3 regions of the Devosia albogilva genome follow, and region 2 is predicted to be linked to each of the others. Evidence: predicted binding sites of a transcription regulator. Region 2 holds the regulator's gene; each other region holds the start of a gene.
What was found. The regulator PhoB, encoded in region 2, activates phosphate uptake and scavenging genes when phosphate is short. The targets are predictions, from matches to a motif close to TGTCATNNANCTGTCAT.

Region 1: a site for PhoB is predicted at 1,231-1,247, ahead of phnF (phosphonate metabolism transcriptional regulator PhnF). Genes of this name have one in related genera too.
Region 3: a site for PhoB is predicted at 1,464-1,480, ahead of ugpB (sn-glycerol-3-phosphate ABC transporter substrate-binding protein UgpB). Genes of this name have one in related genera too.

What each region holds. Positions count from the first base shown of each region.
Region 1 is NZ_JBHUNP010000001.1:3,547,796-3,550,057, forward strand. Features, by position in the region: gene ACFSX5_RS17770 (phosphonate C-P lyase system protein PhnG) at 1-441, opposite strand, end outside; gene phnF (phosphonate metabolism transcriptional regulator PhnF) at 434-1,189, opposite strand; gene ACFSX5_RS17780 (DUF6886 family protein) at 1,294-1,818, shown strand; gene ACFSX5_RS17785 (hypothetical protein) at 1,953-2,262, opposite strand, start outside.
Region 2 is NZ_JBHUNP010000001.1:608,913-611,174, forward strand. Features, by position in the region: gene phoU (phosphate signaling complex protein PhoU) at 1-499, shown strand, start outside; gene phoB (phosphate regulon transcriptional regulator PhoB) at 736-1,437, shown strand; gene ACFSX5_RS03080 (GlxA family transcriptional regulator) at 1,873-2,262, opposite strand, start outside.
Region 3 is NZ_JBHUNP010000001.1:2,773,024-2,775,285, reverse strand. Features, by position in the region: gene ugpB (sn-glycerol-3-phosphate ABC transporter substrate-binding protein UgpB) at 1-1,287, opposite strand, end outside; gene ACFSX5_RS13870 (hypothetical protein) at 1,592-1,750, shown strand; gene ACFSX5_RS13865 (hypothetical protein) at 1,848-2,084, shown strand; gene ACFSX5_RS13860 (SGNH/GDSL hydrolase family protein) at 2,095-2,262, opposite strand, start outside.

The sequences.
Region 1 (2,262 bases), 2.9 Mb from region 2:
GAACGTCTCCATTTCGACGCGGGTGGCCTCGACCTGGCGCATGCGCGCATCATCCGCGGCGGCAAGGTGAGCCCGCTCCTCGGACAGGAATTGTGCGGTTGCCGGCTCCTCACCGAGAGCGGCCATGCGCAGATCGACAACCGCCATGGCCATGGCCCGCTCGAGGTCGCGCCCGGTGACCATGCCGTAGCCGACATGCCCCGCCGCATCGGCGATCTGCGCCTCGCTGACGAGCACTTCACCCAAATGGAAATCGACATTTTCGACCGTATCGCGCATCGGGACCATGACGAGGCCGGTCCGGTTGGCGACGACGGAAATCTCGCCCATGCCTTCGAGCAGGGTTTCGGCAAAGGCCTTCAGCCGCTCGGGCCGTGCCCGCGCCAGCGTATCGAGCACCGCCCGGTGATCGGGCCCTCCCGATCCTGTCTCGTTAAACATCGTTCTCTCCATGGGTGGTCATGACATGTGGCTGATCGGTCTCGAAGGTGAACTGCACCCGTTCGCCCGCCCATACGGCCTCGGAAAACCCGATCGGGCGGCCATCCAGGTCGGCATCGACTTTCTGCACCACCAGCACCGATTGCCCGACGCGCAGCATCAGCATGGCCGCTTCGTTCTCGCGGGCGAGCCGCGTGAAGACGGTGGTGCGCAGGCGCCGGTAGTCGGCGATGCCGTAGGATTGGTAGACCCGGGTGATCGAGGTCAGGTCCCGCCGACGCTCCGGCAGGTCGGGAAAGCGATCGACCTCGTGGTAGGCCCAGCCGATGCTGATCGGCAGGTCATTGGCGAAGCCGCGCCAGGAGCGCGCATGGACCGGCGCACCCGTCTCTATCCCCAGAGCGGAAGCCACCCGATCGCTCGCGGGGATGGTCATTTCCTCGAGCGTTTCCCCCGACGCCGTCAGTCCCTGAGACATCAGGTTTTCGCGGAAACGGGTGCGCGAACCGATTACATAGTTGAGCAGTGGAGCCCGCTCGACAAAGGTGCCGCGACCATGCTCGACCCGTAGCTTGCCTTCGGCCACCAGCGCCGCCAATGCCTTACGCAGGGAGTGGCGGCGCGTACCATAGTGGACGCAGAGTTCGTGCTCGGGTGGCAGGCGCGTATCCGGGACGAGGCGTCCGGCGGCAATTTCGCCGTCGATCCGGTCTCGGGTCTCTTGCCAGGAATGTCCCTGATTGCGCATCGCACCAACTCATTCGAATGAGCTGGTGGTATCGAAGTTGAGTGACACGCACGTGACGCCTGCGGCGATTATGCTGGCCGGCGCAACCGACAGGCGGGTGGCATTTGCGTCTTTATCACTTCAGCGACGATCCCGGTATCGTCACCTTTGTTCCCCGTGCCGTCCTGGTTCCCTCCCAACGGACGCCCGGCCGGGAGTGGCTCAATGGGCCCCTTGTCTGGGCAATCGAGGACGATTTCGACTTCCTCTATCACTTCCCGCGGGAGTGCCCGCGCATCCTCATCTGGGCCACGGAAGCCACGCTGGACTCCGACCGTGCGACTTGGCTCGGTAGCCGTCGCGCTGCCGCCTATGTGGAGCGAAGCTGGATGACAGCCATCTCCGAGGCCGTCCTGCAGCGCTATGAACTGCCGGCGGACCATTTCGAGAACCTCGGAGACGCGGGTATGTGGGTGAGCCGGGAGGTCGTAAAGCCGCTGGCCCGTGTCGAACTCACCGACCTGCCGAGTAGCTTGGCGTCACGCGAGGTGGAGCTTCGCGTCGTGGACAGTCTTGTGCCGCTCAAGGCGCTCTGGGCGACCTCCCTGCACACCAGCGGCATTCGGCTGCGGAATGCCAGCGGCTGGTGAACGGCTCAAAATTGGGCAGCACGAGCGGGGCAGGGTTAGTGGCAACTGTGGAAGCGGCCGGCCCGCTGACGGCCCTGTACGTCTCCGCTGTGGTATCGGCGACGGGGGCGGTTCACAGGATCGGCTGCAGAAGGCTAGTGCCCGCGGACCATCGCTTCGACCGAGGCCCTCATGGTGTCCGGTGAGTCGCCGGTGACAATTGCCCCCATCAGCACCGCCGCGATGCCGGCATCGCGCAGTGCCTTGCCGTCGGCGGGCGTCAACTGCAACTGGCTTGGCACGATCACCGGCACATCGACTGCGGCAACAATCGCGGCATAGCGGTCAAGGTCCGCCGGCGTCATGGGCGTGCGGTAGCGCTCGAATGGCATGATGGAGGCTTCAATGATGCAACCGGGAATGGCCGCGATCTTCGCGACATCTTCGGGCGAGCTGGTGGACGCA
Region 2 (2,262 bases):
CGTCTCCATGATCGCCCGCCGCCAGCCCATGGCCTCGGACCTGCGCGCCATAATCACCGCCATCCACGTCGCCAACGACCTCGAACGCGTCGGCGACATGGCCAAGCAACTGGCCCGCCGCTCGCTGAAGCTCGACGGGCTCAATCTCCAGCCCACCTTCTACAACGGGGTCCGCAACATGACCGCGCTGGTGCAGCGCCAGGTCAAGGGCGCCCTCGATGCCTATGCCAACCGCGACTCCGCCGGCGCCATCGACGTCTGCAACCGCGACGACGAGGTCGATGCCATGCACACCTCGCTGTTCCGCGAACTGCTCACCTACATGATGGAAGACCCGCGCAACATCACCCCCTGCACCCAGCTCCTGTTCTGCGCCAAGAGCCTCGAGCGCATCGGCGACCACGCCACCAACATCGCCGAGCGCGCCTACTATCTCCAGACCGGAAAGCAGCTCACCAGCGAAGTCCAGGAACTCCACCGCGTCCAGATCAAGGCCTGACCCACAACACTGATCTCTCCGCCCCCTCCCCCTTCAGGGGGAGGTGAGGTGGGGGTGTCCCAGCAACAGAACTGTCGGCGCCTTTCCTCCCCTCCCCCTTGAGGGGAGGGGCCGGGGGTGGGGGGCCCCCTTCAAGGCGCTATATCGATCCACCCGCTTTCCCCTGAAGGGTGACCCACAACACCGCCCTCCCTCCCCTTCAGGAGCAAGTGCGCTGGCTCTAGACGGAGCAAACCATGCCCGCCACCATTCTCGTCGTCGAAGACGAAGCCGATATCACCATCCTCCTGCGCTACAATCTCGAGGCAGAGGGCTTCCGCGTCGCCACCGCCGAGACGGGCGACGAAGCCATCCAGCACATCCAGGAGAAGCTTCCCGACCTGATCCTGCTCGACTGGATGCTGCCCGAAGTCTCCGGCATCGAACTCTGCCGCCGCTTCCGCGCCCGCGAGGAAACCGCCCGCGTCCCCATCATCATGCTCACCGCCCGCGGCGAGGAAGAAGAGCGCGTGCGCGGCCTCACCACCGGCGCCGACGACTACATCGTCAAGCCCTTCTCCGTCCCCGAGCTCATCGCCCGCATCCACGCCCTCTTGCGCCGGGCCAGCCCCAACCTCGTCACCGCCGCCCTCAAGCTGGGCGATCTCGAGCTCGACCGCACCACCCACCGCGTCCGCCGCGGCAATCGCGACGTCCATCTCGGCCCCACCGAATACCGCCTGCTCGAATACCTCATGCGCCATCCCGGCCGCGTCTACTCCCGCGAGCAGCTGCTCGACGGCGTCTGGGGCAACGACGTCTATGTCGACGAGCGCACCGTCGACGTCCACATCGGCCGCCTCCGCCGCGCCATCAATCGCGGCCGCGACCCCGACCCCATCCGCACCGTCCGCGGCGCCGGCTACGCCTTCGACGAACGCTTCGGGCAAGTCGCCTAACTCTCCCCGCCCACCGCCGCGTCCCTCCCCCGCTCGCGGGGGAGGCTAGGTGGGGGTTCCCCAGGAGAGGCCACTCCACGGCCGGTCCATGCTGCATCCGTGCTGCCACAACACGAAGCTGATGATGCTCCTGCGGCAGCAGGTTGGCTCCCCTGGCGCCGACCCTGCAGGATCGCGACAAGCCGATCTCTTGCCTTTGCGCTCCTGCCCCAGCCCCTCCCCCACCCACCCGAACGGGTGCGGCGCCGTGGCAGGGCGGCGACCATGTCTCTGCCGCACCACTGAATGGAGGACGCAGTGACAGGAGACGGCTACGGGTCCGACGTCCTCCTATTGCCAGCAACCCAACCGCGCTGTGTCTGCCTGTTTGCGGCCGGCCAGGGCGGGCGGAAGCGAATAATCAGCTCGGGCAGCGTGTCGCCCAGGGCAGACCTCTCACATCATCACAGCAGCAGGCAGCAGATTGCGGCGCCGGTACTCGGACGGGGACAGACCCACCAGGCGACGGAAGATGCGGCGGAAGCTGGCCGGCTCCAGATAGCCCACCTCCCCGGCAAGCTCGTCCAGCGGCAGGTCGGAGGTCTCGAGCAGGTGCTTTGCCTCCTCCACCCGCAGGATTTGAACATACTCCATGGGCGATAGCCCCGTCGCCGCCCTGAACCGGTTGAGAAAAGCGCGTTCCGTCAGGCCGCTGCGCGCCGCGAGCACTCTCACCACATTGGCCCGCGCATAGTTGTCGGCCAGCCAGAGCTGGGCGTCGGCGACCATCTGATCGTCGTGCTGGCGGCGGGCCGTCAGTCCGGCATAGGGCAACTGCCCCTCGTT
Region 3 (2,262 bases), 2.2 Mb from region 2:
GTCGTTGCCACGCTGCACCAGGGAGTCGAGCGCTTCCTGGCCAGTCTTGGCACCCGACAGCACCTGCTCGAACTCTTCGTCGATGATGGCGCGGATCTGGGTGTAGTTGCCGAAGCGGATGCCCTTGGAGTTCTCGTTCGGCTCGACGCGAGTCAGCTGCTCGATCGAGACGTCAGAACCGGGGTTCTCGGCGTAGTAGCCCTGCTCCTGGCCAAGTTCATAGGCCGCGTTGGTGATCGGCAGGTAGCCGGTGTCCTGGTGCCAGTCGGCCTGGACCTCGGGCTGGCTCAGATACTCGAAGAACGCGGCGACGCCCGGGTATTCAGCATCGGGACGGCCCTGGAGCACCCAGAGAGTTGCGCCACCGATGATGGAGTTCATCGGCGGGTCGATCACGTCGCTGTAGTAGGGGAGCGGTGCGAAGCCGACGTCGAAATCGGCATTGGCGACCACCGCGGCACGGCCGGCCGAGGAGTTCATGAAGATCGCGCATTCACCCGACAGGAATGCCGGCTGCGCATCGGGGCCACCCTCCGGACCGCCGTAACGGAACAGGCCTTCGTCCTGCCAGCGCTTCAGATTGTCCCAGTGACGAGCCAGATGCTCGTTGTTCATTGTGAACTCGGTGCCGAGACCGCCGAAGCCGTTCTCGAGCGTGGCGTACTGCAGGTCGTGCAGAGCCGAGAAGTTCTCGGTGTGAATCCAGGAGATCCAGGCCGTGGTGAAGGCGCAGTCCGAAGCGCCCGATTCCTTGATCTGGTTGAAGGCCGCTTCCATCTCCTCCCAGGTGGCCGGCGGGTCTTCCGGATCAAGCCCGGCTTCCTCGAAGATGTCCTTGTTGTAGTACATGATCGGGGTCGAGGAGTTGAAGGGCAGCGACAGGATGTTGCCCTGGGGGTCCGAGTAGTAACCCACAACCGGCGCGATGAAGATCGACGGATCCCAGGTCTTGCCCTGGTCGGTCATCAACTGGTGGACCGGATAGACGGCGCCCTGGGCGGCCATCATGGTGCCGGTGCCGACTTCATAGACCTGCACGATGGCGGGCTGCTCGTTGGCGCGGAAGGCAGCGATGGCAGCGGTCAGCGTCTCGCCATAGTTGCCTTTGTAGACCGGAGTGATCCGGTACTCGTCCTGGGTATCGTTGAAGCCCTGGGCAACCGCTTCGAGCTTGGCGCCAAGTTCCCCCGACATGGCGTGCCACCAGGCGATTTCGGTCTGGGCATGGGCCGCAGTCGACAGGCCGAGCGTGGCGGCAGTCGACAGCAGCAGGGCTAGCTTGTTCATTTCATTCCTCCGGGTGTGGCAGGGATCTTGGTGCCCCCGCTCGTCTCAGTGGTAGCAATGCTTTGTTCGAACGCAAAGCTAAAATGTTCAAGTGAACAGGCGAGCGAGCGGACGGCGTTGAGGTGAGCGCGCCATGGAAGCCCCCAGCGCGATCGGCTGCTGCATAGGTGCTGCATATGAAAGTGATGTGACGGGAATGCCCGCGGGCGAGACCCATCCACAATTGCCGCCACAGGCCGCGCCGCCAAGTCATCACATTGGCCTGCCATGCTGGGGCGCTGATCCAACAGCAGGAGACGTAGCCATGCGAGGCAAGACCAAGATCGCCATCGGCATTGCCGTAGGCCTCTCTGTCGGAGTGGCCCTCAACGGTATCATGGATGGCGGTGGTATCTGGATTGGGGTCGGGCTCGCGCTCGGCCTTGCCGCAGGAAGTGCCTGGAAAGCTCTCAGCGAACGGTGAGCGCCAAGATGTACTCGGCTCTTTCCGCCTGAACGGCGCCGAACCCGGCCGTGCATCTATAGGCGCGCGCGGGCGTTGGTTTGCCGGAGGTGTTGCCATGTCGAACGAATCCGCAATCCTGATCTGGCTACCGGCGGGAGAAGTGCCGCATGCGCCGTCATTCGAGGTGGCGAGCGCCATGACATGCCCATCCCTGAAGGACGCGTTGATCGCCGCTCGAACCGACGCGGCGAGTCGCAGCGATCATCCGTGGATTTCGACGTCAGGCGCGATCTTCACCCCCGAGCAGATCCGCGTTCTTCTCGAGACCCTGCTCGACGACGAAGCCCAGTAGGGTTGCCCTGCTAGAGCTGCATGCCCGTGTGCATCGTTGCCCGGCCGGCAACCATGCCCCGGTTTGCCTCTACAATCGCAGCCGCGATCGCCTCGCTGCCCGATTCGGACGGCTCGATAGCGTTGGCGAACTGGTCCTGGCGGGTGAAGATCACCCTCAGATCGATTAGCGGCAGTCC